One region of the Priestia sp. YIM B13486 genome, then DNA from elsewhere that is predicted to be linked to it. Evidence: riboswitches for the same ligand, from Rfam matches in the RefSeq annotation. Region 1 holds a riboswitch; the other holds the start of a gene.
What was found. Region 1 has a riboswitch for cobalamin ahead of ACFX4G_RS04145 (ribonucleoside-diphosphate reductase subunit alpha). Riboswitches for the same ligand answer to the same signal wherever they lie in the genome.

Region 1 (16,754 bases):
AAGTAAAAGATGAACCGCCTACTCGTTACGCAAAAAAAGCGGTTGTGAAAAATTCAATGATCGCAAACGGGTGCGTGATTGAAGGGCATGTGGAAAATAGTATTATCTTCCGAGGCGTTAAAATTGGAAAAGGTACGGTCGTTAAGAATAGCATTGTGATGCAAAAAGGCGTTATTTTAGAAAATAGTGTATTAGAAAATGTTGTTTTAGACAAAGATGTGAAAATAGGAAGTAATGAAACGTTGCTAGGTGAGTCAGGATTACCTAGAGTCATTGCTAAAGGAACAACTCAAGGAGCGTTGATGAAGTCGTGAATGTATTATTTGCTGTATCAGAATGTGTACCTTTTATTAAAACAGGAGGATTAGCAGACGTAGCCGGTGCCCTGCCTAAAGAATTAAAAAAGTTAGGAACGAACGTATGTGTAGTCATGCCAAAGTACGGAACGATTCCTCAACATTATCAAGATGAAATGGTGCTTGAAAAAGTTATTCATGTGCAGGTTGGGTGGAGAAGACAGTACTGCGGAATTGAATCGTTAACGATGGATGGCGTTAAATATATTTTCATTGATAATGAATATTATTTTAAAAGAGATAGCTTATATGGACACTATGATGACGCTGAACGATTTGCTTTTTTCAGCAGAGCTGTGCTTGAAGCTATCCCATTTTTAGAGAATGAGCCTGATATTATTCATTGTCACGACTGGCATACGGCTATGATTCCATTTTTACTTCGTGCTAATTATGATATGTATGATCATATTCAGACGGTCTTTACGATTCATAACTTACAATTCCAAGGAATCTTCCCTAAGAGCAATTTATATGAGTTATTAAATTTAAATGAATATTATTTTACTACAAGCCAGCTCGAGTTTTATGGGAATATTAATTTTATGAAAGCTGCGCTTGTATCAGCTGATAAAATTACCACGGTAAGTCCTACATATCGAGATGAAATTCAAATGCCATATTACGGAGAAAGTTTAGATGGATTATTGCGTCAGCGAAATCAAGATTTAATTGGGATTGTAAATGGAATCGATGAAGAAGCTTATAGCCCAGACGCAGATCAGCTTATATCTTATCCTTATTCGGTAGAAAAGATTGAAGGAAAATATAAAAATAAAAAAGAGCTCCAGCGCTATCTTGAATTAGAAGAAAATAAGGATGTTCCAATTATTTCGATGGTTACAAGGTTAACTCAGCAGAAGGGATTGGATTTAGTTAAGCACGTTTTCCATGAGACGGTTAACTTAGGAGCCCAAATTGTTATTTTAGGAACTGGAGAATACGAGTTTGAGCAGTTTTTCCGTGAGATGGAAGATACGTACCCGCAACAAGTAAAAGCTATTATTGGTTTTAATGAGGAACTTGCTCATAAAGTCTATGCTGGTACGGATTTATTTTTAATGCCTTCCCGTTTTGAGCCTTGCGGACTCGGACAATTAATAGCCTTAAAATATGGAACCATTCCAGTCGTGCGTGAAACGGGCGGCCTGAATGACACGGTCAAAGCTTATAATGAATATAGCGGAGAGGGAAATGGCTTCTCTTTTAAGAATTATAATGCTCATGACATGCTTCATACGTTAGAAAGAGCTGTTTCATTTTATCACCAGAAAGATGTATGGAAAAAATTAATGATGGATGCTATGAGTCAGGATTATAGCTGGGGGCAATCGGCATTTAAATATAATCAATTGTATTCAAATTTGACATCTACTCCATCGTGAAAGGGTGAGCAGATTGTTCTCTGATAAAAAAAGCTTTCAAGAGGCTTTTTTGAAAAAGCTGGAAATGACATATGGAAAGAGCTTTAAAGAATCTACTGTTCAAGATCACTATCATACATTAGGAAATATGGTGCGAGAGTATATTAGCAGCGATTGGATTTCAACCAATGAAATTCATAGGTCTTCACATACAAAGCAAGTGTATTATCTTTCTATCGAATTTTTACTAGGCAGACTATTGGGTCAAAATCTGTTGAACTTAGGAATTCGGGAAGTTGTAAAAGAAGGATTAAGTGATCTGAATATTTCACTTGAAAATATTGAAGAGATAGAAGTAGACGCAGGATTAGGAAACGGCGGATTAGGCAGGCTTGCTGCTTGTTTTTTAGATTCTCTTGCTTCACTTAATCTTCCTGGCCACGGTTATGGGATTCGCTATAAACACGGTTTGTTTGATCAAAAGATTGTAAACGGCTTTCAAATTGAGCTCCCAGAACAGTGGTTAAGGCATGGGAATTCATGGGAAGTACGTAAATTAGATCAAGCCATAGAAGTGAACTTTTGGGGCGAAGTTGAAATGGTACAGGAAGACGAAAAATTCTCTTTTCGTCATGTAAAAGGAGAACCCGTCTCTGCTGTTCCTTATGACATCCCGGTTATCGGGTATAAAACAGATACAGTGAATACACTTCGCCTTTGGAATGCGGAGCCTTCATCATTTCCAGTACATAAAGATGTGATGGAGTATAAGCGTCAAACAGAGGCTGTATCAGAATTTTTATATCCAGATGATACACATGAAGATGGTAAAATATTAAGATTGAAACAGCAATATTTTCTTGTATCAGCTAGCTTACAAAGTATTATCAGAGCACATCGAAATACCTATCAAACACTTACAAACTTTCACGAAAAAGTAGCCATTCATATTAACGATACTCATCCTGTACTTGCGATTCCTGAGCTAATGAGAATTTTACTGGATGAAGAAAAAATGGAATGGGAAGATGCATGGCATATTACGTCCAATACCATATCATACACAAATCATACGACTCTTTCTGAAGCCCTTGAGAAATGGCCGATTGATTTATTTCAACCCTTGCTTCCACGCGTGTATATGATTATTGAAGAAATTAATGAGCGCTTTTGTAAAGAATTATGGGAATCATATCCAGGGGACTGGCAGCGGATTGAAAATATGGCTATTTTAGCGCACGGGTTAGTAAAGATGGCTCATTTAGCAATTGTGGGAAGTTATAAAGTAAACGGTGTGGCAAAGATTCATACTGATATTTTAAAAGAACGAGAAATGAAAGATTTTTATCAGTTTTATCCTGCTAAATTTAACAATAAAACGAACGGAATTACCCACCGGCGCTGGTTGTTAAAAGCTAACCCACAGCTTTCCTCCCTTATTACCGAGGTGATAGGAGATAAATGGATTAAACAGCCGCATTCTCTTATAAAGCTCCAAGAGTACGTGGAAGATCCAAGTTTTTTACAAGGACTAAAAACAGTAAAACAACAGCGTAAAAAGCTGCTTGCGGATATTATTCAAGAGCAAACGGGAATTAAAATAGATTCTAATTCTATTTTTGATGTACAGGTTAAAAGGCTTCATGCTTACAAAAGGCAGCTTTTAAATGTGCTGCACATTATGTATTTGTACAATCGATTAAAAGAAGACCCTAATTTTCAAATCGTTCCTCGTACATTTATTTTTGGTGCGAAAGCTTCTCCCGGCTATTATTATGCAAAAAAAGTCATCAAGCTAATTAACTCTGTAGCTGATGTTGTCAATAATGATCCACAAACATCACCGTTTTTAAAAGTCGTTTTTTTAGAAAACTATCGTGTGTCACTTGCTGAGTATATCTTTCCTGCAGCGGATGTCAGTGAACAGATTTCAACCGCCAGCAAAGAAGCTTCGGGAACTGGAAATATGAAATTCATGATGAACGGAGCGTTAACTCTTGGCACGATGGACGGAGCGAACGTCGAAATTAGCGAGGCAGTAGGAAAAGATAATGTCTTTATTTTTGGATTAAAAGCCGAAGAAGTGTTGAGCTATCAGCAAAATGGAGGATACCGTGCCTATGATTACTACCATCATGATAAGCGGATTCGACAAGTGCTCGAGCAGCTTACCAACGGCTTCCTGCCTGACACATATGACTTATTCGAGCCTATATATGATTCATTATTAATGCAAAATGATGAATACTATGTACTCCGTGACTTTGACTCATACGTTACGGCACAGCAAAAAGTAAACGAAGCTTATAGAAATGAAAATAAATGGCTTCAAATGAGTGCGACGAACATTGCACACTCCGGCTTTTTTTCTAGTGATCGAACGATTGAGGAATATGCATCTGATATTTGGGGAATTCATTCCACTAAAAATTTATTAAATCAATAAATAGAAAAGGTGTAGTCAAAGACTACACCTTTTCTATTTTATCTGTTGTCACCGTTTAAGAAATCACCTAAAGAACCAAGGATACTGCCTTCACCTTTACCTCCCGTTGGGGAAACTGCACTTGATAAAACGCGATCGGCTAGTCTGCTAAAAGGAAGAGATTGAATCCAAACTGTTCCCGGTCCTGACAGAGTAGCAAAAAACATGCCTTCCCCTCCAAACAGAGCTGTTTTAATTTTCCCTACATATTCGATGTTGTAGTTTACATCACGGGTCATGGCTACTAAACATCCAGTATCCACACGAAGGCGTTCACCCGGCTGCAGCTGTCTTTTATGAATGGTTCCGCCTGCATGCAAAAATGCCAAGCCATTACCTTCTAATTTTTGCATAATAAAACCTTCACCGCCAAAGAAGCCCGTTCCTAGTTTTTTTTGAAAATCAATGCCAACGGATACGCCTTTGGCAGCGCATAAAAAGGAGCTCTTTTGACAAATGATTTTATGATCGAGCTGCTCTAAATCGACAGGAATAATCTTGCCTGGAAAAGGTGAAGCGAAAGATACTTTTCGTTTGTGATATCCGTTATTTGTATATACCGTCATAAATAAACTTTCACCAGTTAATACGCGTTTCCCAGCTCCTTTGAGTTTATTAAACAGCCCGCTGCTGTTGGAAGAAGAACCGTCACCAAAAATGGTTTCCATCTCAATATCATCTTCCATCATCATCATTCCTCCAGCTTCTGCTATAACACTTTCTGAAGGATCTAATTCAATTTCAACAAACTGCATGTCATCTCCATACAATTTGTAATCAATTTCATGTGCATTCATCATTTTCACCTCATTATTAATTCTAATCTCCTATTCATTCGATGTCATCTCCTATAGCTCCTACTAAAAATAGAAAAAAGAGTAGTATGAAGAACTACTCCTTTTCAGTGTATGGATCTTTCTCATAGGCTGGTAAATCTCCAAATATGGTCATCGTACCTTCTTCATCCAGTGCATTTTCATATCGCTCATGCTCTTTTGAAGGGTAAATAGGAAGAGGCTGTCCATATAAATCGGTAGCGGCAAAGTTTTCATAATCTTCAACGTACCCAATAGCTTCATCTGCCTCAATATAGGTTTCACTATAGTTAGACGTATCTTCTATAAAATCAGAAGGAGATTCAGACGTCCCGTAACGCGCAACGTCTTGCCAAGAATCTTCTGCGTCATATCCTGTTGTTTCGGTATCGTCATAGTCGTATTGACCAAATGGGTGATGGAGAACATTTTCTTCTACAGGTCTGTGCTTTGGAATATCCTGTGATGGGCTATGTTCTCTACAGTATAAAGTAGTTGGTACAGCCTGAAGTCTTTCAAACGAGATATCTTCTCCACATACTTTGCACGTTCCATACGTGCTGTGAGCGATTGCCTGAAGTGCTTCTTCTATTTCATGTAGCTCTTGTTTTGCATGTTCATTTAGTGCAAGGTCTTTTTCACGCTCGTATGTTTCCGTGGCTGTGTCACCAGGGTGGTTATCGTAGCTTGAAAGTTCTCCTACAGCATCGTGAGCGTCGCTTCGAGTTAGACCAAAATGATCATTTTGATCAAAGTGCGATTGAATATCAGCCTGCTGCTGCTGTAAATTTTGTTTTAACTGACTGATTTCTTGTTTTGAAAGTGTCATGAAGCTCCCCCTTAAAAATTTATTGTGCTTTTGTAGTATGTGTTAAAAATTCAAAAAAACACGATTCATGTTAGGAGTATTTGGGATATTCATGAAGCTAAGAGAGAAAAGGAGTGGAAAATTAAAGAAAGTTAAAGGTTATAGAAAAGGGTATGATAAAAATAACGTTCTCGAGGTCTAAAGAGTACTGAATAGATCATAAAGATTTTTGATTCATTTAATGAAAAGGCATAATTTAGACAAGCGAAATTAATTTTTTCTCGTGAATCGCGATGCTAGATTTTTTTGAACTGAAAGTTTATAATAAGTTAGTTACAGACTTAAGAAAAAAAGATGAACGGGGGGACGTAGTGTGATTGCAACGACCGAACAGTTAGTACAAGAATACATTAAAGATGCGATTGAGTGTGCAAAAAATGAAAATCAGCCAAAATTGGTCAGTTTAGTGAAAAAAGTAAGACCTATTGACCCCCTTATTTTTTATGCGAACGGACATGACCAGTTTTATAAAGAACGCTTTTTTTGGAAAGATCCCAACAGTTATTATACATTTGTTGGATTAGGATATGCGCATACTATTTGCACCAATGCGGCAAAAGAACGTTATTTCCACATTGAAAATGAATGGAAGCGCTTTATAAAAGAAGACTTTTATAAAAATAACCAAATTTCCCCTGATGGGACAGGTCCTCTTTTATTTGGAGGATTTTCATTTGACCCAAATCAGTATCGAGAAAACTATTGGAGTGATTTCCCGAGTTCAAAATTTATGATTCCAACTGTGTTATATACTCAGGCAGACAAAGAAGGATACCTTACCGTTAATATGATGGTTAAAGGACAAGATTCTGTTAAAAAGCACATCAATTATTTCGAAGAGGTCCAAAAACTTGTTCTTTGTGAAGAGTACGACGGGGAATCCCATATTTCACCTTTGCTGTTGGAAAAAGAGGAAATTGGGGTAGAGAAATTTAAAGGAAATATTGAAAGAGCTACTACTTTAATTAAGCAACAGGCTATAGAGAAAGTAGTTCTTGCTCGTCAATTAAAAGTAAAATTTAATGAAGATATTTCTACTGAATACGTGCTTCAGCGTCTGTTAAAGGAACAGCCAACTAGCTACACATATATTTTAGAGGGAGAGCATCAGCATTTTATCGGCGCTTCCCCAGAAAGGCTAGTGCAAAAACAAGGAGATTATGTGTTTTCCACATGTTTAGCGGGTTCGATTCCAAGAGGAAAGACAAGGCAGGAAGATCACGAACTAGGTGAGGAATTGCTTCAAGATCCCAAGAACTTAATTGAACACGATGTTGTTGTTCATATGATTAAAGAAGCGATGAATTCTTATTGTTATGAAGTAGAAATTCCAAGTACGCCAAGTTTATATAAAACAAAGCATATTCAACATTTGTATACACCTGTTAAAGGGCGTATAAAGGAAGATGTAACGCTATTTTCATTTATTCAAAAGCTCCATCCAACACCAGCGCTAGGAGGATATCCTCAACAGGAGGCCTTGCCTATTATTCGACAGCTAGAATCCTTTGACCGAGGGTGGTATGCAGCTCCTTTAGGATGGATGGATATCAACGGAAACGGTGAATTTATAGTAGGAATCCGCTCCGCTGTTATTCAGCAGCAAGAAGCCGTTTTATTTGCGGGCTGTGGAATTGTAGCAGATTCTAAGCCTGAAAGTGAATATGAAGAAACAAGAATTAAATTCAACCCGATGCTTTCAGCTTTAGGAGGGATTATGCGTGGAACACATTAAATCATTAACAACGTATATTGCGTCATTCGTGGATGAATTAGTAGAAGCAAATGTTGAAGAAGTAGTGGTCAGTCCAGGGTCACGTTCAACGCCTATTGCGATGCTTATGGCTGAGCACCCTGATATTCATGTGCACTTAAATATTGATGAGCGTTCCGCCGGCTTTTTTGCTCTAGGAATAGCAAAAGCAAAGAAAAAACCAGTGGCGCTTGTATGTACATCTGGAACAGCTGCAGCGAATTATTATCCTGCAGTAATTGAAGCTCACTATTCACGCATTCCTTTAGTAGTTATCACAGCCGATCGGCCGCATGAGTTAAGGGATATAGGTGCCCCGCAGGCCATTAATCAGAATCATCTTTTCGGTCAATATGCGAAGTGGTTTGTAGATACAGCTTTACCAGAAGAAAGTGCAGATATGAATCGTTATATTCGAACAGTAGCTTCAAGGGCTGTTCATACAGCTCAAGCTATACCGAGCGGTCCTGTACACATTAACGTACCTTTACGTGAACCGATTGTACCAGATTTATCTATTGAAGATTTATGGAGTCAAGGGAAACGCGGTAAATCATATGTGTCTGCTATTCATGGAGAAGCATCTCTATCTGAAAAAGGTTTCGAAGAAATTGCGAAGCGCTTAGAGGGAACAACAAAAGGACTTATTATATGCGGAGATCAAATGTCTTTAAAAGCAGCAGACAGCGTATGCCGTTTAGCTGAATCTTTAAGCTTTCCAGTGATCGCAGATCCGTTATCACAATTAAGAAGCGGCAAGCATTCAAAAGAAAATGTAATAGAGACATATGATACATTTTTAAAAAGTGATAAGGTTGATGAGCGTTTTTATCCGGAAGTTGTCATTCGTTTTGGCGCGATGCCGGTATCGAAACCGCTATTGCAATTTTTGAAAGCCCACGAGCCGACAGAAATGTTTGTAGTTGACCAAGGTAAAGGCTGGAGAGACCCTACTTTACGTTCGACAGTGATGATTGAAGCTGATGAGACATTATTTTGTGAAGAACTGATCAAGCGTCTTTCAGCGAATCAAGAGGAGTCTACTTCATGGCTGAGTCTGTGGAAAAAGATTAATGCTCAAACTGCACAGGCTCTGAGAACATTAACTTCCGGCCAGGAATGGTTCGAAGGACAAGTAGTTCAAGAAATTGTTGATGTAGTACCTGAAGGCACGGCTTTGTTTGCTGGAAATTCAATGCCTGTTCGAGATATTGATTCTTTCTTCTTAAATACGGAAAAAGATATTCCACTCTTTGTAAATCGGGGCGCAAATGGAATTGATGGTGTAGTTTCGTCTGCTCTAGGCGTAAGCACGGCTTACGATCACACCGTTTTATTTATTGGTGACTTATCGTTTTATCACGATTTAAATGGTCTGCTGGCAGCTAAAATGCATAATTTAAATTTAACCGTTGTGCTAGTTAACAATGACGGCGGAGGAATTTTTTCATTTTTACCGCAGTCAAAACAAGAAAAGCACTTTGAATTTCTATTCGGTACGCCAACTGGATTAAACTTTGAGCATGCCACTCGTCTGTATGATGGCACATTTTCTTCAGCAAGCAGCTGGGAAGAATTTCGACATGCAATGAACCATGCTTTCACAAAAGGCGGATTGCATGTTGTAGAGATTCGTACAACTCGTACAGAAAATGTAGAGACTCATCGCAGTTTGTGGAAACTTGTTTCCGAGGAAATAAATTTGTCAAACGGTGAGGAATAGGCAATGATGTATCAATTAAGTGGTGTATCTTACTATGTGCACACCGAGGGAAAAGGAGAGCCGCTGCTTCTGCTTCACGGCTTTACCGGCTCTTCTCAAACTTGGCGTACCTTTATGAAGAAATTCGCTAAAGACTATCAGGTAATTGCTGTTGATATTATTGGTCATGGCCAATCAGCAGCTCCGAAAGAAATCAAACCATATTCAATGGAAGCAGTTGTTGAAGCACTGCATGAGCTTCTTCAACAGCTATCTTTATCACAGGTGAATGTAGTTGGATATTCGATGGGAGGAAGGCTTGCTCTTTCATTTGCTCAGCGATATCCACAGCATGTGAAAAAGTTGGTATTAGAAAGCGCATCGCCTGGTTTAAAAACGCGAGAAGAACAAAAGCTAAGAAAAGAAAAAGATGAACAGCTGGCGAGCCGCATTATGAAAAATGGAATTGAAAAGTTTGTGAACTTTTGGGAGGGAATTCCTCTTTTTAGTTCTCAAAAGCAATTGCCTAGCCATGTTCAAGAAGCGGTGCGTAAAGAAAGACTTTCGCATACAGCAATCGGCCTTTCCAACAGTTTGAAAGGAATGGGAACAGGAGTCCAGCCGTCCCTTTGGGAGAAGCTGGACGATCTGTTGATGCCGGTTTTGCTTATTACAGGAGAAGTAGATCAAAAGTTTTGTTTAATTTCCAAAGAAATGCAAACATTAATACCAAATGCTACTTCTAGAATTATTTTAGGGACAGGCCATGCAATTCACGTGGAACAACCCGAGATTTTTGGTAGAATAGTAAGTGAGTTCTTAGCTACTACATAATTAGGAGGAAATAAAGATGAGAGTTGAATGGACATCAGCACGTCAGTATGAAGACATTTTATACGAAACATATAACGGAATCGCTAAAATTACGATTAACCGTCCGGAAGTGCACAATGCATTCCGTCCAAAAACTGTAATGGAATTGATCGATGCATTTGCTTATGCTCGTGACGATGCAAGTATTGGAGTAATTGTATTAGCAGGTGCTGGAGATAAAGCATTTTGCTCAGGCGGAGACCAAAAAGTTCGCGGCCACGGCGGCTATGTAGGAGAAGATGAAATTCCACGTCTAAACGTTCTGGATTTACAGCGTTTAATTCGCGTAATTCCAAAGCCGGTTGTTGCGATGGTATCAGGCTATGCAATTGGCGGAGGCCACGTTCTTCATGTTGTATGTGACTTAACAATTGCAGCGGATAACGCAGTCTTTGGACAAACAGGTCCTAAAGTGGGAAGCTTCGATGCAGGATATGGCTCTGGTTACTTAGCTCGCATCGTAGGTCATAAGAAAGCGCGTGAGATCTGGTTCTTATGCCGTCAGTACAACGCTCAAGAAGCACTAGACATGGGATTAGTAAACACGGTCGTTCCATTAGAACAGCTTGAAGCTGAAACAATTCAATGGTGTGAAGAGATGTTAGAAAAAAGTCCAACCGCTCTTCGTTTCTTAAAAGCAGCATTTAATGCTGATACGGATGGCTTAGCTGGTATCCAGCAATTTGCGGGTGACGCAACGCTTCTTTATTACACAACCGATGAGGCAAAAGAAGGTCGCGATGCATTTAAGGAAAAACGCAATCCAGACTTCCAACAGTTCCCACGTTTCCCTTAAACAGCTGAAACAGCTTGGTGATTATCATCAGGCTGTTTTTTCAATTTAATTTAGTTAATAAGTATAAAAAGGAGAGAAATTCATGAGTAGCCAAACGATTCCTAATGGGCTTATGCAAAGAGCATATTTGACGCCAAATCGAGTGGCGGTAGAAACACCGCAAACGTCTCTTACGTTTCAAGAGCTTCATAAACGTGTTCAAAAAGTAGCACAGCAGCTTTCGTTTAACGGTGTAAAGCAAGGCGATACCATTGCTTTATACATGAAAAATAGAGTGGAGTTTATTGAGATTTTACATGCGGTTTCTTATATTGGCGCCCGGTTGCTGCTCGTCAACACGCGTTTGACAAACGAAGAAATTAATTATCAGCTAACAGATGCAAACGTATCGTTGCTTATTGCGGATGAAACATTTTTAATGAGAGAATTCCAAAGTTCCATTACTCAGCTTACTTTACCTGCTTTAAAAAGTTCTCCAGAAGCAGAAACGGGTTTTCAAAAAACGTGGAATCTCGAGGACACATTCACCATTATGTATACGTCTGGAACAACAGGTCATCCAAAAGGAGTGCTGCAGACATATGGAAATCACTGGTGGAGTTCCGTTGGCTCAGCGCTTAATTTAGGATTAAATGAAAAAGACTGCTGGCTTATAGCGGTTCCTTTGTTTCATATTAGCGGCTTATCTATTTTAATGCGGAGCGTCTTTTACGGAATGAAAATCATTTTAGAAGAACGGTTTGAAGCAAGAGCAGTAAATGAAGCGATTGAAAACAAAGAGGTAACGATTATTTCGGTTGTCACGTCCATGCTGTCCAACATGCTCGATGAGTTAGGGGAACGGAAATATCCGCATACGTTTCGATGCATGCTTTTAGGAGGAGGACCTGCACCGCTTACTATTTTAGAGGCTTGTGTGAATAAAGAAATTCCTGTTTATCAAACGTATGGAATGACAGAAACATCTTCACAGTTCGTTACGCTTTCACCTGAAGATAGTTTGCGAAAACTGGGATCAGCAGGTAAACCATTATTTCCATGTGCAATGAAAATTGTAGATGAAAAAGGAAATGAGACCAGCGAAGCAGGAGAAATCATTGTTAAAGGTCCAAATGTTACAAAAGGATATTTAAATAAACCAGAAGCTACTGAAAAAGCAATTCAACAAGGCTGGTTCTATACAGGAGATATCGGGAAAGTGGATGAAGAAGGCTTTCTATATGTGTTAGACAGACGTTCAGACCTTATTATTTCAGGTGGAGAAAATGTATATCCAGCTGAAATTGAAAATGTTTTGTTGAAGCATCCCGCTGTTAAAGAGGCCGGTGTAACGGGAGTAGCTGATGAAAAATGGGGACAAGTGCCAGCTGCATGTGTTGTTGTAAACGAAGACGTTTCAGATGAAGAATTATCTTTACACATTCAACAATTTTTAGCAAAGTACAAACTTCCAAAGTATTTCGTTCGAGTAGAGGAGTTGCCGCGAACGGCTTCTAATAAAATCATACGCCGGAAGCTATCATCTTTCATACAGAAAGGGAGCTAATTGATGATTATAAAAAAAGTACATCTTTATAAAATTGACATGAAGCTTCTTTCTCCTTTTTCAACAAGCTATGGTACAGTGCAGGATCGAGAATTTATTTTGCTTGAAGTAGAAGATGAAAAAGGATTTACGGGGTGGGGAGAAGTCGTTGCTTTTTCATCTCCTTGGTATACGGAAGAAACGATTCAGACGTGTTTTCATATGTTAGACGATTTTTTAATTCCCTCGCTTCTTCATCAGCAGCTTCAAAAACCAGAGGATGTTCAAAAGCTATTCAAACCTCTAAAGCGAAATAACATGGCTAAAGCAGCTTTGGACTGTGCTGTATGGGATTTGTATGCAAAGCGGCAAAATAAGCCGTTATCTGAAGTAATTGGCGGAGTAAGGCCTGCTGTAGAAGCTGGAGTGGTAGTTGGCTTAAATGACATTTCTGTAATGAAAGAACAAATAAAGACTTACATGAAAGATGGCTATAAGCGCTTTAAAGTGAAAATTAAGCCGGGTGCTGACTATGAGCTACTGAAACAAATTCGAGATGAATTTCCAAGCATTCCTCTTATGGCTGATGCCAATTCGGCCTATACGTTAAGCGATAGTGATTCATTGAAGAAACTAGATGAATTGAATTTAATGATGATCGAACAGCCGTTAAGTTCTGATGATATCCTTGATCATCGATTGTTACAAAAGCAAATAAAGACGCCAATTTGCTTAGATGAAAGTATTGTGAGCTATGAAGATGCACGTCATGCAATCGAACAAGAAAGCTGTAAGATTATCAATGTGAAAATCGGGCGAGTTGGCGGAATGTCCGTAGCAAAGCAAATTCATAATTTATGCGCCCAGCATGGTGTAAAACTTTGGGTTGGAGGAATGTTAGAAGCAGGGATTTCACGAGCTCATAACCTTGCCCTTGCCACACTGCCTTCTTTCACGATACCAGGTGATATTTCTGCGTCGTCTCGCTATTGGGAAAAAGATATTATTAAGCCCGAAGTAGAGGTAGAAGCCGGAGTAATAAAGGTGAAGGGAAAACCGGGGATAGGATACGATATTGATAAAAAGTTTATCAAAACAATCACAGCATTTGAAAAAGAATACAAATAATTAACAACCGTTTTTTGATGAAAAACGGTTTTTTTTATTGAGGTTGTCAATGTTTAGTAGAAAAATAGGACAAATTTTTTAAAAAGAGCACATTGTTCCATCAAGCGTGTCAAAACATGTTATGATGGAATAGTTTGATGAAAAAAGTCGAAGAGTTTTATCGTAAAAAACAAAATTATTTTTGAAAATAGGTTGATAGTTTTCTAAGTTGTCCTATATAATGTGTTTATAACATAACACAATATGTTGTTTTGAAATCCATAATAAAATACTATATTTTGTGTTTTCCAGTGAAAAAGGTGTCTGATAAAAAGACTTAAAAGGGAATTTGGTGAAAATCCAAAGCTGTCCCCGCAACTGTGAATGCTGATGAAATAAGGAAATCCACTGTGAGTAAACATCATGGGAAGGCCTTAAAGTAAAAAGAAGCATAAGTCAGGAGACCTGCCTTTTTTATGTCGTTTTATCTTCTTCGGGAGGTGAGAGGGTAGAGCGAGGATTGAGAAAAGACTTAGTGTCTTCTTCTATCTTCGTTCTATTCGCTCACCGAGGTACGGTGAGCGATTTTTTATTTTGAAGTGAAGAGAGGAGCCATATTTATGGTGAATACATTAAAGCCTACAATTCTACATGAATTAACTGCATATATTGAACGTTTAAAAAAAGAATTTACGCAGCTTGATTTTTCTTTTTATGAGGAAAAGGTTATTCAAACTGTTACAGTAAAGGAAAATATGACGGACGAAAAGGTTGCAAACGTCCTAATTTTGGCAGCCTTAGAGCGTATTTCAATGGAAGAACCCGATTGGACGTACGTAGCGGCAGACGTCTACTTAAACGAACTATATCGAAAAGCTGCGGACAACCGAGGTTACGATAAAAAAGAGAAATACGGGTCGTTTTATCAGCTTATTCAAGAACTAACAAAAATCGGCATTTATAATAAGCAGCTATTAAAAACATATACAGAAGAAGAAATTAATGAAATTGCTTCAGTCATTATTCCTGAACGCGATCGTTTATTTACATACATTGGATTGTTGACATTAGCAGATCGCTATTTAGCGACATCACATGATAAGCGCGTATACGAATTACCGCAAGAACGTTTTCTTATCATTGCTATGACGCTGATGTCTCAAGAAAAGAAAGAAAATCGAACAGCATTAGTAAAAGAAGCGTACTGGGCGCTGTCTAGTCTATATATGACGGTTGCCACACCAACACTTTCAAACGCAGGAAAGAGCTACGGACAGCTATCTAGCTGCTTTATTGATACGATTGATGACAGCTTACGCGGTATTTATGATAGCAATACAGATTTGGCCACGCTTAGTAAAAATGGAGGCGGAATTGGTGTCTACCTCGGTCATATTAGAAGCCGAGGAAGTGATATAAAAGGTTTTAAAGGCGTATCATCAGGAACAATTCCATGGATGAAACAGCTAAATAATACGGCTGTAAGTGTCGATCAGCTAGGTCAACGACAAGGAGCTATTGCCGTATATTTAGACGTATGGCACAAAGACATCTTTTCATTCTTAGACGCGCGTTTGAACAATGGTGACGAACGTCAGCGCACGCATGATTTATTCACTGGCGTATGTTTGCCAGATTTGTTTATGGAAAAAGTAGAGGCACGTGAAGACTGGCACTTATTCGATCCTCACGAAGTTCGTACGCTGATGGGCTACTCGTTAGAAGATTTTTATGATGAAGAAGAAGGCAGCGGTTCGTTCCGCACTCGTTACGCTGAGTGTGCAAATAATGAACAGCTTTCAAGAGAAACAGTACCTGCTATTGAAATCTTCAAGCGCATTATGCTTTCCCAGCTTGAAACCGGAACGCCTTATATGTTTTATCGTGATACGGTTAACCGAGCTAATCAAAACCGCCACGAGGGCATGATCTACTGCAGCAACTTATGTACAGAAATTACGCAAAACCAAAGCACAACGGTCGTAACAGAGGAAATTACGGAAGACGGAAAAATTATTATTACAAAGAATCCGGGCGATTTTGTTGTATGTAATCTTTCTTCTATCAACTTAGCGAGAGCCGTAACTGAAGATGTGCTTGAACGTTTAATTCCAATTCAAGTACGCATGCTTGATAACGTTATTGAGTTAAATGATTTGCCAGTACTTCAAGCAAAACTAACAAATCAAAAGTACCGCGCAGTAGGACTTGGCACATTTGGTTGGAACCATCTGCTTGCCTTAAAGAAAATAGCATGGGAAACAGATGAAGCGGTAGCATATTGCGATGAATTGTACGAGCAAATTGCTTACTTAACCGTACAGGCAAGCATGAACTTAGCTAAAGAAAAAGGTGCATATCCATTATTTAAAGGCTCAGATTTTGAGTCAGGCGCTTATTTTGAAACACGTAAATACACAAGCGAAGCGTGGAGTGAACTGCGTAATGAAGTTCAAAGCAATGGGATAAGAAATGGCTACTTAATGGCTGTAGCACCTAATTCATCAACATCTATTATCGCGGGTTCTACTGCAAGTATTGATCCGATTTTCCGTAAGTTTTATTCAGAGGAAAAGAAAAACTATAAAATCCCGGTGACGGCACCAGATTTATCACCAGCAACAAACTGGTATTATAAGTCCGTTTATTTAATTGATCAGCACTGGAGCATTAAGCAAAACGCCAAGCGCCAGCGCCATATTGATCAATCCATTTCATTCAACTTATATGTGCAAAATGATATCCGAGCAAAAGAGCTACTGGATCTTCATATGACGGCATGGAAAGAAAAGTTAAAAACGACCTACTACGTACGTTCAACATCAAGTGAAGTCATTGAAGAATGTGAAAGCTGTCATAGTTAAAAGGAGTGAATAATTGATGACAAGCATGTTAAAACGAGAATTAATGAACGAAACAGCTCCGAACCGTTCGACAGGAATCATTAACGGCAAGAGCTCAAATATTCTAAACTGGGATGACGTCCGATTTTCATGGGCGTTCCCTAAATACAAACGTATGCTAGCTAACTTCTGGACGCCGTTTGAAATTAATATGGGTCAAGATATTAAGCAGTTCCCTCAGTTAACGGCTGACGAACAAGAGAGCTT
Region 2 (16,754 bases), on a different contig from region 1:
TATCTTTGCCCAGAATTTGATACAAAAGCTGAGCTATCAAGCTACTTATCTGAGACATTTACAAACAGTGCAGTAGAAAAAGGATTAACAAATTACGGCTATATCACATATAACGGCAAACTTGCACATCCAATCGGCGACGGATTCAGCATGTTAGAGTGGTCAAAAGCAAAAACTAAGCTTGTGTATCAAACAGCAACAGTTCGCTCTTATGAATTCACAGTTCCAACTGTAGATGGCGGCAGCGTAAAACGAACTGTCACATTCTATAAATCTAATTCTCAGTGGAAAGTAAATAAATTTGACGCTGTTCAATAATAAAAAAAGCAGGCCTGCTTGAGCAGACCTGCTTTTTTCTTTTTGATCGATAACATAAATAAAACTTCTACTTACAGCGCTCTAATAGCTGTAAATAGAAGTTGAGATCACAAGTTTAAGTAAATCAAATTTTGTCGAATCCTGTAGAAACAGTGATAAGTTACGTTTTATATTACAGGCTAAATTGCTTATTGTCAACATAATTCAGCAAAAAGATAGGGCAATATATTCAGAGCATAATAAAGACATTAACTTGGATTTTGTTCATGTTCCTCTGGGTTATCATGTACAGGATGAGCGCCTGGAAATAATCTCTGCGCTTTTTCATGAAGATTTTTGTTTTCATAATTAAATGCGCTATACGTTCGCTGCCCTTCTTCCCATGAAGTAGATTTCCCCAGTTTTTGATTAACAGGAGAGCCGAAAGGACCGTCTGGAAATTCTTCAGCGGTTATATACTCATGGCTTTTTTCTACTGTAGAGAAATCATCATACGATGGTTGTTTGTCTTCTTTCAATGATTTTACCCCTTCTTTCTAGAAGATTTTCTACTAGTATGCACACTTCTTTTTGAAAAATCCTCTTAAATTAGTCTAAATCAGGGTATGATAACTATACATTTATTTTTAAAAGGAGTTGAACAGGTTGGAACCTAGACCTCAGAAAGGAACTTTTTTCCGAGAAAAAATCTTAAATAATAAATTTGTTGTATATACAATTATTATTTTTATTCTCAGCATGACTATTTTTTCGTTATCAAAAATCGGATTTATTTTAATTCCTATCTCTATTTTTATTAAAACAATCGCACTGCCGATTATCTTAGCAGGAATTTGCTTTTATTTATTTAATCCGCTTGTTGACTTTTTAGAACGAAAAGGTGTAAAACGAATTATTTCCATTCTTGTTTTATACATAGTGATTATCGGCGCATTAGCCATTATTATTTCATCGGTTATTCCGCCTCTAAAAAATCAAGTTGACCGTCTTATTGATAATATCCCAGAGCTGACGCATGACGTTCAGCATGCGGTGACGAACCTTTCGAATAACCGATATGTCGAACAAGGTCTTCAGTCGGCTAACACGGACCTAGATAAGATTTCAAAAGATGCATCCAAACACTTGAGTAAATATGTTTCTGGATTTTCAAGCGGTATTGTGAACTTTGTCGGCACCATTACAGAAATTATATTATCGGTTGCCGTTTTACCCTTTATTCTTTTTTACTTATTAAAAGATGGGAAAAATTTACCTAATTACATTGTAAAACTGCTTCCAAACCGCTCTCGTTCTGAAGCTAAATTCATTTTAGCCGACATGAACCACGCATTAAGCGCATATATTCGCGGGCAAATTTTTGTTGCGATTTGTATAGGTGTACTGCTTTTCATTGGCTATCTGATTATTGGGTTAGATTATGCATTACTTCTAGCGATTATCGCCATGGTAACCAACGTTGTGCCTTACCTTGGTCCTATTATCGCCATTATTCCAGCCATTATTATTGCGTTTATTACCTCTCCTTTCATGCTTGTAAAACTAGCCATTGTCTGGGCAGTTGTTCAATTGCTTGAAGGTAAAGTAATATCTCCGCAAATTATGGGAAGAAGCCTAGACATTCACCCGATTACCGTCATTTTTGTCATTCTAACCGCCGGAAACTTATTCGGAATCATCGGTATCATTTTAGCCGTCCCTGGATATGCCGTTTTAAAAGTTATTATTACGCATATTTACCAATTCATCCGTTTGAATTCTACTATGTATCCAGATAAAAAAGCATAATAAAAAGCCCATCGATTTTCGATGGGCTTAACTTTTTACTTTTGTTCTTCTTCATCTTCACGATCAAACCAAAGGAGCTCTTGATCATCTTCATCTCCATTATAGTTGATGAGAATTTCTTCTCCTGCTTGGATATCCGTATATGCATAAAAATCAAAGGTATGATTGTCAAAATTAATTTCATACGTAGCATTGGGTGTATACGAGTGATTAAACAGCATACCGTATCCCAAAAGAATAGCCGTATGATTCACTCCATATTCAAAAGCATAATCCGCTAGTGTTGTTTTCTCAATAAAATCATGCTCTTTATTAGGATAAGCGATAACAGGAGCTTCGTGAATAAGCGTTCCTTTTTTAATATCTTGCTTAGCAAATACACCTCTGTTAAATTCTCCGTCGCTTATCGCAGACGCTTTTATTTCGATCATATTCGTCACCTATATATTCTTTCCTCTAAGATTTTTTTCTTCCTTAAGCTTGACAGTTTCTAATGGGGAAATCAACTGTTTTTCATAACCACTTGAATATAAGCTGAAAGAGCGCTTATCATGCACACTTGTGTAAGCACTTACCTTGTTAGAAACACGCAATTTGATTTTATTTTAGACACGGAAAAGCAATGACCTTGCGCATAGCGCTTTTTTGAGCCATTCAACATGTGAAGAATCGTTTTTCTCTGTGATATAATCGTTTATGCTGCTTTTTTATGTTAATCTATCACTCTTATTACCAAATTTATCTCATGTTAGAAAGAAGGTTTTAAATGAACTTAAATCATGACAAAGAGGGTGTAACGTATGCAGTCCTTTCTTATCTTATGTGGGGGCTCACGCCAATTTATTGGAAGCTGGTTCACCACGTAGCACCGGGGGAGATTTTAGCTCAGCGCGTTTTTTGGTCTTTTATTTTTATGCTTATTCTTTTATTGATAACAAAGAAATGGCGTACATACATTACGTTTGTAAAAGAAATAATGAAAAAACCATCCTTATTCTGGTCCCTTTTTACTGCGTCTGTACTTATTAGTGCAAATTGGGGCATTTTTATGTGGGCTGTCATTGATGGAAAAATAGTAGAAGCGAGCCTTGGACAATATATTAATCCCCTAACAAGTGTTTTATTAGGTGTTATTGTCTTAAAAGAGAGATTAAGCGGGGCTCAAATTTTTTCATTTATACTAGCAGCGATCGGGGTATTAACACTCAGTCTTCATTATGGTGTGGTTCCTTGGATTTCGCTTAGTTTAGCCCTTACTTTCGGATTATATGGTTTGGCAAAGAAAAAGATTAAAGCTGATTCAACAATCGGATTAACTCTTGAAACGATGGTCATCTCCCCTATTGCATTAGCATACATAGGCTACCTCACGTTTCAATCACACTTGCAGTTTTTTGATTCTTTTTCAACAAGTCTCTTGTTAACCGGAAGTGGAATGGTCACAGCTCTACCACTCTTATTATTCACAAAAAGTGCTAAAAAAGTATCATTATCAATGCTTGGTATTCTTCAATATATTTCACCAACCTTATCTCTGCTAGCAGGAGTAATTCTGTACCATGAATCGCTAACAAAAGCTCATGTTATTGCTTTTAGTTTGATTTGGTTAGCTCTTATTGTTTATACGTTTTCATCTATTGCTAAATGGGGGAACAAAAAATACATAAAAAATAAAATGGAAGCCTAACAGAAGCATACATTTTCTTACGTATTATTTCTAAACAAATTGGGCTGAAAGGAGCGAGCGATATTTATGAAACAAATCATTGACGCTCATATTCATCTCGATCAATATGAACCGAAAAGCTGGAAAGACATACTAGAGAAGGATCCTTCGTTACAAGCGCTTATTTCTGTATCTTCCACATTACAGTCTTGCCAACTTAATCAAAAAATCAGCCAATTGTATTCCTGTGTGAAACCCGCCTACGGATTTCATCCTGAACAAATGCTGCCTTCTTCAAATGAATTAGCGGAGCTGTTTGCCTGGATTGATCAAAACAATGAAGAAATGATAGCTGTTGGGGAGGTAGGTCTACCTTATTACTTAAGTCAGACCTATACTCTTTCTCTAGAGCCCTATTTGGAGCTGCTTGAAGCTTTTATTATTCATTCAAAAAAATGGGGAAAACCATTAATTCTTCACGCTGTATATGAAGACGCTGAAATTGTGTGTGACTTACTGGAAAAACATTCCGTGTCTAAAGCTCACTTCCACTGGTTCAAAGGAGCTAAAAAAACCGTTGAACGAATGAAAAACAACGGTTACTATATTTCAGTTACACCTGATATTGTATATAAGCCTAAAATCCAAGCGCTTGCCATGGAATACCCTCTTGACTACTTGATGGTCGAAACAGATGGTCCGTGGCCATTTGAAGGACCTTTTCAAAACCAGATAACGGTTCCATCAATGATACATCAGTCCGTTGAGGAAATAGCACGTCTCAAAGGAGTTTCTGAAACGGAAGCATATGATTTTTTATATCAAAATACGTCTTGTTTTTATAATCTCTCCACATAAAAGGCCTTTCCCTAAGGAAAGGCCTTTTATATCTAAATTCGTTTCACAAGTTTTACGATTAGCACAATCACTGCAATGACAAGAAGAATGTGAATGATGCCGCCGCCAATATGAAAAACTAATCCTAATAACCAAAAAATAAATAAAAGTCCAATAATCGTCCACAACATAATTTTTTCTCCTTTTTTTATATGTAGTATTTGTTATAATTTTATATTTCCCTAAATGTGCATAAATAAACGTATTTCATATACATCTTTTCACTGAGGAAGGTTCACATAATGTACAAAAAGCAATCATGTTCTCTGTGGTAAAATAAGTATGTAATCTTATTTCATTTAAACTATAGCGGAGATGATTAACTATGACGTGGATTGTATTACTTTCCATCATTCTTGTAAGTGCACTCAAAATATTAATAACGTGTCTTCCAACTCCAGTGGTCAAATGGCTTATGACTAAATTTCAATTACACCCAACACTTGATGACCAAAGCGTTACTGTCACAGTTGATGGGAAACATTTAGAAGGCAAAGACAAAATGCAAGTGATTGATTATTTTAATAAAGCAACATTTTTAAAACAATATTATGTCCATGACGGAAATAAGGACTATTATAAACACCTAGAAGACAGTGAAACTCCACTGGTTATCGATACGAAAAAAGGAAAAAAAGATGTTCGATTATGCGTATACAGTTATGATGATCATGTCGATGTCGTAAAACAGTATAAAAAGAAAATTATTGCTTACAGCCTGCTGTCTGATCACCTTCAAAAGCAGTCCATAACAGCTGACCTAGCTTAAACCAGTCGCCTATAAGGCGGCTTTTTTAGTTTTTAGTTTTAGTTTGAAGCTATCTTATTTAAAAATACCAAACTTTAACAGTAATTCTAATGCTATAATGTAAATTAATATAATTTTCTAACTTTTATAAGAGGTGATGGATAATGCTTTCTTTGTTAGGGTTTGGAATGATTGCGACTTTTCTATTTCTTGTCATCAGTAAACGCTTGTCCGTGGTTGTTGCTTTTATTTTTGTCGCTATCCTCTTTGGTATAATTGGAGGTTTTAGTGCCCATATGGGCGATATGATGATGAATGGTATTTTAAAAGTAGCTCCTACGGCCATTATGATCGTTTTTGCTATTTTATATTTTGGACTAATGATTGACGTTGGTTTATTTGATCCTATGATTTCTCGTGTCCTAAACATTGTGAAAGGCGATCCTTTAAAAGTCGTAATGGCAACTGCCGTTATTACAATGCTTGTTGGCTTGGACGGAGACGGCTCTTCTACATTTTTAATTACAGTTTCCGCCTTGCTTCCTTTGTACACAAAACTGGGAATGAACCGACTAATACTGGCTTGTGTCATTAGTTTAAGCGCAGGTGTTATGAATATGATTCCTTGGGGAGGTCCTCTCGTAAGAGCCGCAGCAAGTTTGCAATTAGAAGTATCAGATCTATTTAACCCTCTTATTCCAGCTATGGCAGCGGGATTGATGTGGACTTTATTTTCAGCATATCTACTCGGAAAGAGAGAGAAAGCGCGCTTAGGAACCATTCATTTAAAAGGTTCATCAATGGCTTTTGCTGAACAGCTTTCAGTTCATGAGACCCCTGGGAAGCCACCTAGACTCTTTTGGTTTAATGCCTTATTGACACTGTGCTTAATGACTCTCTTGGTCGTAGACATACTCCCTATTCCTATTTTATTTGCTATTGCTTTTGCCATTGCTTTATTTGTTAATTTTCCTCATCCAAAAGAACAGCAGGAAAGAATCTTAAGTCATGCAAACAGCTTTGTAATGGTTAGTACGTTGGTTTTTGCAGCCGGAATCTTTACAGGCGTTTTTACAGAAACAAAAATGATGGATGCCATGGCTAATACCATTGTCAGCCTCACTCCTGAATGGCTGGGCTCTCACCTTCCCTTAGTTGTAGCAATAACGAGCCTTCCTCTTAGCTTTGTATTTTCACCTGATGCTTATTATTTTGGCATTTTACCTGTTATTAGCCATACAGCAGCTAATTTTGGTGTAGACCCTGTAGAAATAGGACGAGCAGCTTTATTGGGACATTCCACAACTGGGTTTCCCCTATCTCCTTTAGTACCCGCTACTTTCATTCTGATTGGGCTGGTTGAAGTAGATTTCGGGGAGCATCAAAAGTTTCTTTTCAAGTGGGCCTTTGGGACAACTATTGTGATGATAATTACAGCCATTTTAACGAATGCTATTTCCTTTTAGACTCTACCATAAAAAAGGAAGCCGACTACCATAAGGCAATCGGCTCACACATGTAGGATATTGATTTAACACTAACAAAGTACAACACAACACTAGTAATTATATAATATATTTCATTATTTTGAAAGCGATTTCATAGATATTTTTAAAAATATTTTGTTATTTGTTTTTCGTAGAAAAAAACCACGTTTCAGCCAATTCGAAACGCGGTTCTTTTCTGTAAGGACTTGCCCTACAGGCTATAAATGTAAGTACGCTCATTATAGCATGAGCTCTTATCTAGATTCTATGGTAATTACTGTATAATATCGTTACATTACGACCGGTTGTATTTTTCTGTCCATGTGCAGCGTATTCCATGGCTCATCCTGTTCAGCAAGTCTTTCGATAAAATCTTGTGAAGTCCAGAATGGAATAGCCCCCGGTAAAAAAGGATGAGTATGCAGATACAACGTGTCATAAAAATGACTTTGAGCAAATTGTTCCACTGCCTTTAACAGCTGCTGTCCAATGCCTAGACGCCGGTATGCTGGATCGACATAGCATTTTACAATCTCGGCTGCGATTTTATGTTCATATCGCTTTTTTAATGCATGAAACCTTCCATCGTAAGCGTATAAACCAATTGTTCCAATTACTTGTTGATTTTCCGTGACAGCTGCAAAAAAAGCAGCGCCTTTCGCTTGAACATAATATTCATTAAAATGAAGCAAATCCACAGGAAGCTGATTTTTTTCCATCATAGGAAATAGCTCATTCCGCATATTCATGACAAACTGAATCACTTCAGCATCCTTTTCTTTTACTTCTTTAATTTGATACATTTGTACTTCTTGCACGTTTACTGTCACATCCTTTTATCTATCATTGTATACTTTCTCTTTTTCCTATAGGAACAACACAATATTGACTATGGCGTTACGTCTAAATGCTGAGTCAGCATATAATACTCGCTTGGATTTGTGGTCCAGTTTTTCACCTTTTGATTATAAGCAACAACAATGTTTGGATGTACAATCGATGACGTCAGCATTTCCGCATTAATCAAAGCGGTTGCTTGCTTAGCTAACTGATCTCGCTTTGCGTCATCTACGGTTAAATTTAACTGCTGAATCATTTTTGTTAGCTTATCATCATCAATCCGGCTGGCATTTAAACCACCGCCCGGCAAATAGTTCGTACTTAAATAATAGCTTGCATCTCCTCTAGGTGCTGTGATAAGGCTGTACAATGCTAAATCCCAATCATCTTTTGCCATTACATATTCATCGCTGTCTTCAACTAGGTGAATCTTAATATTAATTCCTAACTCTTTCGCATTAGACTGTATAAGCTGAGCAATCAAAGGAAGTTCTGGCAATGAGCTGTATGTGACAAGAGAGAGGGATAATGGCTTTCCATTTTTGATTACTTTGCCATTTTTGAGTTGATAGCCTGCTTTCTCTAAATATTTTTTAGCATATGCTATTCCTTTTGTCTCACTAGCAGTATTATCAGCAAAAGGAAATTGGGGTAAAAATGGACCTCGAGCCGCTGCCGCTTGATTGTTCATTATGCTGCTGACAATTTCTTTCCGGTTCAGTAAGGTATCGATAGCTTTTCTTACAGTTTCGTCTTTTAATGCGTCATTGGTTTGATTATAAAGCAATAAATGAGTACGCACACTAGGTACTCCACTTACTTTGAAAGACGAATTCGCTTGTAAAGTGCTCAAGCTTTCTAAAGGCGGGCGATAAATAATATCGGCTGTCCCGGACTGAAGAGCCGCAACTCGCGCATTAGCATCTTCGTTAAATGCATAGATCGCATTTTTCAATTTTACTTTCCCATTCCAATAATGTTCATATCTTTCTAACTTCACTTGATTTCCTTGATCGAAAGTCAAAACGTGAAATGGCCCTGTGCCAATGGGCTTCTTAGCTATACTAGAAACATCAACATCTATAATAGCTGTGTTTGGATGCACTAACTCAGAAGGAAATTTAGGCATTGGTTCTTTTAATGTAATTGTCAGCGCATGACCGTTCGCTTTCATTTCTTTAATATTTAAAGCGTTTTTCATCGCATAACTTTGATCTATCGTTCTTTGAAGAGAAGACTTAACGGCATTTGCATCTAGCGCTTTGCCATTTTGAAACGTAATGTTCTTTCTTATCGTAAATGTCCACGTAAGACCGTTATCTTTCGTTTCCCACTTTTCAGCAAGCCAGGGCTTTATTTTTAAATCATTGCTGATTTTAACAAGCGTCTCCCCTACTCCCGCACGAACTGCTGTATAATTATCATCCGTATGAGGATCAAGCGTTGCAGATGTAAAATTAAATAAAAACGTCACACTTTTATCCGTTTTCTTTCTTTCTTTTATACTTATGCTCTCTTCATTAGGAGCGCAAGCAGTGAGGCAAAGTAACACAAGAAATATCATAGATACGAGTTTTTTATTATTTATCATTGATTTTTCCACCTTCTATTTTAATACACAAAAAAGCACTTCTAAAAAGAAGTGCTTGTCTTCACAACAAATTCAGATAAACGTATCCCTTGTTTATCCTATTTTTGGTTCTGCCAAAACACCTCCCTATCCTCGTAGGTTATTGTGTGCTGCGATTTATGGCAGGTCTCCTGGCTTCAAGTCACTGCCTTATACCGCCTTCCCGTCTCTAAATAGACAGTGGCTTTTTTGACATAAGGCTCCTTGTTACAGTGGCGGGACCGCTCCGGATTTGCACCGGATTCCCTTTTAAGGCAATTGAAAAACAATTGCCACCATAAAAGCTGGTTATTTAATTTAGTAGCGTGCTCTTGAAACTCTAGAAGTAGAAGCTGATGGTGAAACATCTTCATCATCAAATCCAGTGGCAATAACGGTTACCATCATTTCGTCCTTTAAATCTTCATTGATCACGGACCCAAAAATCATATTTAAGTCCTGATCAGAAGCAGACGTGACAATATCTGCTGCTTCCTGTACTTCGTAAAGACTCAAGCTGCTGCCGCTCGTAATGTTCAACAGCACGCCTCTTGCTCCATCAATCGATGCATCTAGCAGCGGACTAGAAATCGCTTTTTTCGCTGCTTCAATTGCCCGGTCTGATCCGGAAGCTCGTCCGATACCCATAAGCGCAAATCCTTGATTAGACATGATGGTTTTTACATCAGCAAAGTCAAGGTTAATCAGCCCCGGAACAGCGATTAAATCTGAAATACCTTGAATACCTTGGCGAAGAACATTATCTGCTTCACGGAATGCTTCAAGCATAGGCGTCTTTTTATCGACAATTTCAAGCAAGCGGTCGTTTGGAATCACAATAAGGGTATCTACCGATTCATTCATCGCAGTAATACCGCCTACTGCTTGCTTCGTACGTTTATTTCCTTCAAACTTGAACGGGCGAGTGACTACTCCAATTGTTAAAGCATTTAGTTCACGGGCAATTTGGGCAATAACCGGAGCTGCTCCAGTACCGGTTCCTCCGCCCATGCCAGCTGTTACGAATACCATATCTGCGCCTTGCAGTACTTCTTGAATTTGTTCTCTGCTTTCTTCGGCTGCTTCTCTTCCCACTTCTGGATTAGCTCCTGCACCTAATCCTCGCGTTAAGGCCGCACCAATCTGCATTTTCACATCTGCTTTAGATAAGTTAAGCGCCTGAGCATCCGTATTAACGGCGATAAATTCTACTCCTTGTACACCGTGTTCAATCATACGGTTAACGGTGTTATTTCCTCCACCGCCGACCCCAATTACTTTAATTCGCACTAGTGGCGATACATCTGCATCAAATCCAAACATTCTAAGTTCCTCCTCAATGATCAAAATTACTTTCTCTTATTATCCGAAAAAACACGTGAAGAACCTTTTACTCCTATGTTTAACGCGTAACTGTTCTTTTGTTTTACAGATTTTATACACTTCTCTTTTAACCTTTAAATCTTTACATCTTTATGTAAATTTATTGTTGTTCTAAAATTAGTACGCCAAACTCTTTTATGGTTTTTCCACTCAAAATGGCATATAAGCTTATTGTATCATTCATTTGACAGATGTCTGTATTTAATTTTGAGTAAGATGTGACTAAGAGAATAATATTTTTATAGACAAAATGAGAAAAAGCCCTTAGAAATAAGGGCTTCTCTAGATAATAAACCGTTTTATAATTTCCCAGTTAAGAATTGAGCTTCTCCCATGCCAAAGCTCCAGTCAGCATTACCGTTTTCAACAATCGAAATCATAATGTCGTTTGGCTGAATGCCGCAGCTCTCTCCAAGCTCTTTTACAATTAATCTGTAAAGAGCTTGCTTTTGCTCTTCTGTCCGCTGTTTACTCGTTACACTTATAATAACCAAATCCTTGCTTCTCTCAAAGCCAAGACCTGTATCTTCAATAATCATTTCATGAGCCGGATGCTGATGTACAATTTGATAACGGTCGCGCTCCGGGACGCCAAAGGCTTCTAGCATCGCTCGGTGAGCAGCGTCTAGTAATGTTTTTAACTCTTTTTCATCTCTTCCTTCTATTACATCAAATCTAAGTAATGGCATACTAAGTAACCTCCAGCTTTTTGTCTAATGTATTATTGCTTCATCATATCACAACTATCATTTGTTAAAAAAAGATACGCTATTCACAATGTGCTCTCTAGTGAAAGAGACCTCAAACGCTTCAATAAAAGCTGAACCTAATAAAAAGAAATGAGCAGCATAACGGCTCATTTCATTAGTACAAAAACATTTATAATAAGAGCTAAAATACATACAGATACAATGGCAATGAGTACGTTCATCACAAGGTTTTGCGAGGATGTTTTGGCTTGTTTTTTCATATCAGCCCGACTCATCTGTTGCTTTTCATGATCACTTTTAGACATCACGTAGCCTCTCCTATTCATCAAAATGTCAGCAGTGTGTAAATGATTTTTGAGAAACCTTGATCCAGTTCTTTTGTATAGACAGCAGCACATGCAGGTTATCACCAGTTATTTTAGCATGTTTTGTCAAATAAGTGGACTATGTAGCGCTTCAATTTAGTATTCACGGGCAAATATATTTAAATTCGTTGCTTTTCTCTTCTTTTCTCGCTATTGTTTGAGAAGAAGGATAATTAGATACGATAAAGGATGATACGATATTGAATAACCATACGCAGCTGCCTCAGTATATTTACACATACGCATGCAGCGAAGAGGAACTCTCACTATGTCAATTAGAGAGACGCTCTCTTTTTGAAATTGAAACTGAGAAACCTATCATAAAAAGTGCCGTTAAAATTGATCCAAGCAGAAGCCCTTTTATCAAAGAACGATTAGATATTATGTATGAATCAGATGACCTTGCAGATATTTGTAAACAAGTAGAAGATATTGACCTTGGAGACAAAACATTTAAACTCATTTTTATGAAAATTAATGACTTGGAAAAAGATCAAAAAATAAGTTATAAAGGTCAGCGTGCTATTGAACGTGATGTGGGTTGGCATTTTGTAGCAGAAGCAGACTTGCATAACCCTGACCATTTGTTTGGCATTGTTCCATTTGAAGGACGCTGGTATTTTGGGAAATATCAAAAAAGCGAAGCGGTATGGCTGCATCATTTGAAGAAACCGCGTGAATACTCTACAGCACTCAGTACCCGCCTTGCAAGAGCTGTAGCTAACATTGCCGTTCCAAACCCTGAAGGAATCAAAGCGATTGATCCATGCTGCGGTATCGGTACAGTCCTTGTAGAAGCCCTTTCAATGGGCATTGATATTGTAGGACGCGATATCAATCCACTTGTGACCGACGGATCTCGTGAAAATATTGCGCATTTCGGCTTAAGCGGTGATGTCAAAACTGGACCGATTTCAGATGTTACAACTCACTATGATGTAGCTATCATCGACATGCCTTACAATCTCTACACCCACGCGACGCCTGAAGATCAGCTTTCTATTTTAAAACACGCTCGCCGCTTTGCGGATAAAGTAGTCGTGATTACAGTAGATACGATTGACCATATGATTCATGAAGCTGGCTTTTCTATTTCAGATCGCTGCGTAGCGCGCAAAAGCGTATTTTCTAGACAAGTAGTTGTATGCGAATAAAAAAGACACCAGTCTAACAGGCTGGTGTCTTTTTATTTACCACTCTTTAGGTTCATAGTCTAATTCTTTGAATAGCTGCGTACGCTCTTTTTTCGTTAAATCTCTCCATTGCCCAACAGGTAAGTTGTTTAAATGGATATTCATAATACGCGTGCGCTGAAGGCGGTATACTTCATATCCGAGCACTTCACACATACGGCGAATTTGACGATTTAAACCCTGTGTTAAAATAATTTGAAACTCATACTTAGACAGCTGTGTCACTTCACAAGGAAGCGTTTTTGTGCCTAAAATTTTTACTCCCTCAGACATGTTTTTGATAAACTCTGGTGTAATTGGCTTATCTACTGCAACAATATATTCTTTTTCATGCTTGTTTTCTGCACGTAAAATTTCATTAATAATATCGCCGTCATTTGTAAGTAAAATTAAGCCGTCTGAATCCTTATCAAGTCGTCCAACGTGGTGAATACGCAAAGGGTGATTGACTAAATCAATGATGTTTCCCTTTACTTTTTTTTCACTCGTACTTGTAATGCCGACTGGTTTATTAAGCGCAATATATACATTATTTCGAGCAATCCGAAGCTGTTGGCCGCTTACTCGAATATCATCGCCAGGCTTAACTTGATCTCCGACTTTTGCAACCTTTCCATTAACAGTTACTCTTCCTTCACTAATTAACTTATCTGCCCCGCGTCTTGACGCCTTTCCAGATTCGCTAATAAATTTATTCAGTCTCAGGTGAATCACAACCTTACATTTAAAAATTTTAAAATTTGTCTCTTCTATTAGAAACAGACATATGCCAATTTCTATACCGTCCCTATCGTAACATGCTATACGCTTCTCGTCTGCTTTTAATTTCATTACTTAATCATATTTTTTTAACAGTAATAGAAGTATAGCTCCAAAATACTTTGTAACCTTATTCTTAACATTTCAATCAATGCTTACACCTGTGAAGCTTGCATCAATCTTCACTTATATACAAGACCTAGACGTCTGGATTGACTGATCAGTATAGAGTTGCTACCATTATACTGACCGATCAACTAGTAATTATATCAGGGAGCTGTTTTCATGGAACCAACCAATTCAAAAGAAAAAATTTTAAGCGCAGCTGCTAAACTTTTTCGCAAAAAAGGCTATCACGCCACCAGTCTAAGTCAAATTACAAAAGAAAGCAGCGCTCCGAGAGGATCTATTTATTATTATTTTCCGGATGGAAAACAACAGTTAGCAAAAGAAGCTATTCAAAAAACGGGAGAAAGAGTCAAAGCTTATATCGAAAAATCCCTCGCTTCTCATGAAGATGCCGCGGCAGCTATTCAATATCATATAAAAATGATGGCTGATCGAATGTTTGAACAAGTGGAAAATGAAGCGGATATCTCTCTCGCTGCTATGTCGAGTGAAGTATGGTCATCAAACGAAACGCTTCGTATGGCCTGTGAAGACGTGTATAACGAGTGGGAGCAAGTTTATGCAGATAAGTTAGTTTGTTCAGGTTATGAACAAGAGGAAGCAAGACAGCTAGGTTCAGCTATACAGTCTTGGATTGAAGGTGCTTATACTCTTTCATTAACTAAAAATAGTACAGTCCCTATGCAAATTGCAGCTGACCAAATTGGTAAGCTGTTTGCAAACAAAAATTAATTTAGTAAAAGGAGGTCACTTATGACACAAACAGAAGAAAAAATGAGTACACAAAGTAAGCTTATCCTTTTCATTTTGATTCTAGGAAATTTTTTATGCTTAATTAGTGAAACGGTAATGAACGTGGCCTTGCCAAGTATCATTTCAGATTTTCACATTAGAACGAGCTCAGCTCAGTGGTTAACTACCGGATATATGCTTGTAATCGGCATCTCTGTTCCGGTGTCTGCTTTCTTAATTCAACGATTCACATTAAGACAGCTGTTTGTGACGGCTATGAGCTTTTACTTAATTGGGTCCTTCATTGGATTTATCACACCATGGTTTTCTCTGCTTTTTGTGGGCCGTATGATTCAAGCATTAGGGACAGGCATTATTTTACCTCTTGTGATGAGCACAATGTTAACACTCGTGCCTGTTAGCAAACGCGGCACCGTAATGGGGATTTTTAGCGTAGCTATTTTATTTGCACCGGCAATAGGACCGGTTCTTTCAGGATTAATTATTCAATATCATTCGTGGCGAATTATATTTCTAGGTCTTTTAATTGCAGCGGCGCTTATTTTCCTATTTGCTCTTTTCAAGCTCAGTAACGTTTCTGAAACATCTAAACCAACAATTCATATCCCATCTGTGATTCTTTCTACAATTGGGTTTGGAGGAGTTGTTTATGGATTTAGCGCAGCTGGTGAAGAGACGGGATGGAGTAATCCTATCGTATGGCTTACGCTCATAATTGGCGTCATAGCTCTTGCTTTATTTGTCAGACAGCAAAGCAAGCTGAATTCTCCTATGATTAATATGAAGCCTTTTAGATCGTCTGTGTTTTCAAGATCGATTTTCTTAATGTTTCTTATTATGATGATTCAGTTTTCAATGATGTTAATTTTGCCGCTATATTTCCAAACGGCTGCGGGACTGTCTCCTTTGCAAACAGGGTTTCTTATGCTTCCAGGCGGCGTAACGCTGGCTCTAACAGCTATGGTGGGAGGAAGTTTGTTTGACAAAATTGGATTTAAACCGCTGCTTTTAACGGGCTTAGTCCTTTTAACAATTATCTTAAGTTTGTTCACTACTATTTCAAGCGGAACAAACACGACGACTGCAGCCATCTTATACGCAGCCTTTACAATTGGCGTAGGTTTAAGCATCGGGCCCGTGATGACGCTTGCTTTAAATCAAGTACCAAAACCGCTTCATGCTCACGGTTCAGCTATTTCAAATACGATTAACCAAGTTTCAGGCGCGATTGGACCCGCTTTGTATACAAGTATTATGACCATGGCTTCTCAGCACTTTATTCAACAATCAAATGAAACGAATAAAACGCTGTTACAAATAAAAAGTATGACAAGCGGGGTTCATACCGTCTATTATGTAGCCATCGCTTTCGCCGTCGTTTCGTTCCTGCTCGCTCTTACGTTAAAGAAAAAAGACCAGCAGCTTGAAACACAATAAGTAAGAAACTGATAAGAGCTGCTCACAATTTGAGCAGCTTTTGTTACATGCAGAATTTATATTATAAATGTAAGAGCAATCATAGATACTATTAAAACAAGGATAACAATACTTTTCTTTCTATCTTCCATGCTTCAATAGCGCCCACGACACCACCAATGACTAAAATAAAAGTACCTATAACGTGCAGAGGCAGCAGAGATAACAGCTTGCAGCTTGCCTAAACTCGCTATAACTCCTCCGGTCAATATAAATCCTGTTGTTACAATAGATTTTACAGATGTTAAGTCTCTTATAGCTTCTTTTTTTTCAGTTTTACTCAGTTTAAAGTAATCTACTATACTAAAAACAGCGGGTGTTCCCTATAAAATAAAGAAGCTAATCAATCTATCGGTGTCTACACTCACTGTTCATTCACCACCTTTATCAATCCCTTACGTTCAGTTCCACCATTTAACAAATAGTTATATATTATTCTTGCTTCAAGGATCCTCCAAAAGAAAATTGATGGTAGTCATCAAGCTTATTCCAATACCCTATGCACTTTACGTCAGGCTCATCAATAGCTAATGCTGCTTTATTAGTTCCTTTATAAGGAAGAAATGCCGTTAACTTAACCTTTTGTTTTGGCTTGATATTTAATTTATTTCCTTCTGCTAACACCTTAAATTT

Region 2: linked by a shared signal. The riboswitch ahead of nikA (nickel ABC transporter substrate-binding protein) and the one ahead of ACFX4G_RS04145 (ribonucleoside-diphosphate reductase subunit alpha) in region 1 are both predicted to bind cobalamin.

What each region holds. Positions count from the first base shown of each region.
Region 1 is NZ_JBHZOZ010000001.1:814,648-831,401, reverse strand. Features, by position in the region: gene ACFX4G_RS04200 (glucose-1-phosphate adenylyltransferase family protein) at 1-314, shown strand, start outside; gene glgA (glycogen synthase GlgA) at 311-1,741, shown strand; gene ACFX4G_RS04190 (glycogen/starch/alpha-glucan phosphorylase) at 1,755-4,166, shown strand; gene ACFX4G_RS04185 (TIGR00266 family protein) at 4,205-5,002, opposite strand; gene ACFX4G_RS04180 (TraR/DksA C4-type zinc finger protein) at 5,097-5,849, opposite strand; gene ACFX4G_RS04175 (isochorismate synthase) at 6,202-7,623, shown strand; gene menD (2-succinyl-5-enolpyruvyl-6-hydroxy-3-cyclohexene-1-carboxylic-acid synthase) at 7,610-9,364, shown strand; gene menH (2-succinyl-6-hydroxy-2,4-cyclohexadiene-1-carboxylate synthase) at 9,368-10,177, shown strand; gene menB (1,4-dihydroxy-2-naphthoyl-CoA synthase) at 10,194-11,012, shown strand; gene ACFX4G_RS04155 (o-succinylbenzoate--CoA ligase) at 11,095-12,558, shown strand; gene menC (o-succinylbenzoate synthase) at 12,562-13,665, shown strand; cobalamin riboswitch at 13,946-14,131, shown strand; gene ACFX4G_RS04145 (ribonucleoside-diphosphate reductase subunit alpha) at 14,265-16,508, shown strand; gene ACFX4G_RS04140 (ribonucleotide-diphosphate reductase subunit beta) at 16,525-16,754, shown strand, end outside.
Region 2 is NZ_JBHZOZ010000012.1:28,931-45,684, reverse strand. Features, by position in the region: gene ACFX4G_RS23105 (IseA DL-endopeptidase inhibitor family protein) at 1-318, shown strand, start outside; gene ACFX4G_RS23100 (hypothetical protein) at 567-836, opposite strand; gene ACFX4G_RS23095 (AI-2E family transporter) at 964-2,106, shown strand; gene ACFX4G_RS23090 (SET domain-containing protein) at 2,142-2,537, opposite strand; gene rarD (EamA family transporter RarD) at 2,873-3,793, shown strand; gene ACFX4G_RS23080 (TatD family hydrolase) at 3,860-4,630, shown strand; gene ACFX4G_RS23075 (lmo0937 family membrane protein) at 4,663-4,800, opposite strand; gene ACFX4G_RS23070 (YfmQ family protein) at 4,995-5,438, shown strand; gene ACFX4G_RS23065 (CitMHS family transporter) at 5,582-6,883, shown strand; gene ACFX4G_RS23060 (GNAT family N-acetyltransferase) at 7,195-7,722, opposite strand; gene nikA (nickel ABC transporter substrate-binding protein) at 7,794-9,335, opposite strand; cobalamin riboswitch at 9,478-9,669, opposite strand; gene ftsZ (cell division protein FtsZ) at 9,672-10,676, opposite strand; gene ACFX4G_RS23045 (tautomerase family protein) at 11,036-11,425, opposite strand; gene ACFX4G_RS23040 (hypothetical protein) at 11,593-11,751, opposite strand; gene ACFX4G_RS23035 (TRM11 family SAM-dependent methyltransferase) at 12,012-12,965, shown strand; gene rluF (23S rRNA pseudouridine(2604) synthase RluF) at 13,002-13,709, opposite strand; gene ACFX4G_RS23025 (TetR/AcrR family transcriptional regulator) at 14,049-14,624, shown strand; gene ACFX4G_RS23020 (DHA2 family efflux MFS transporter permease subunit) at 14,646-16,082, shown strand; gene ACFX4G_RS23015 (hypothetical protein) at 16,554-16,754, opposite strand, start outside.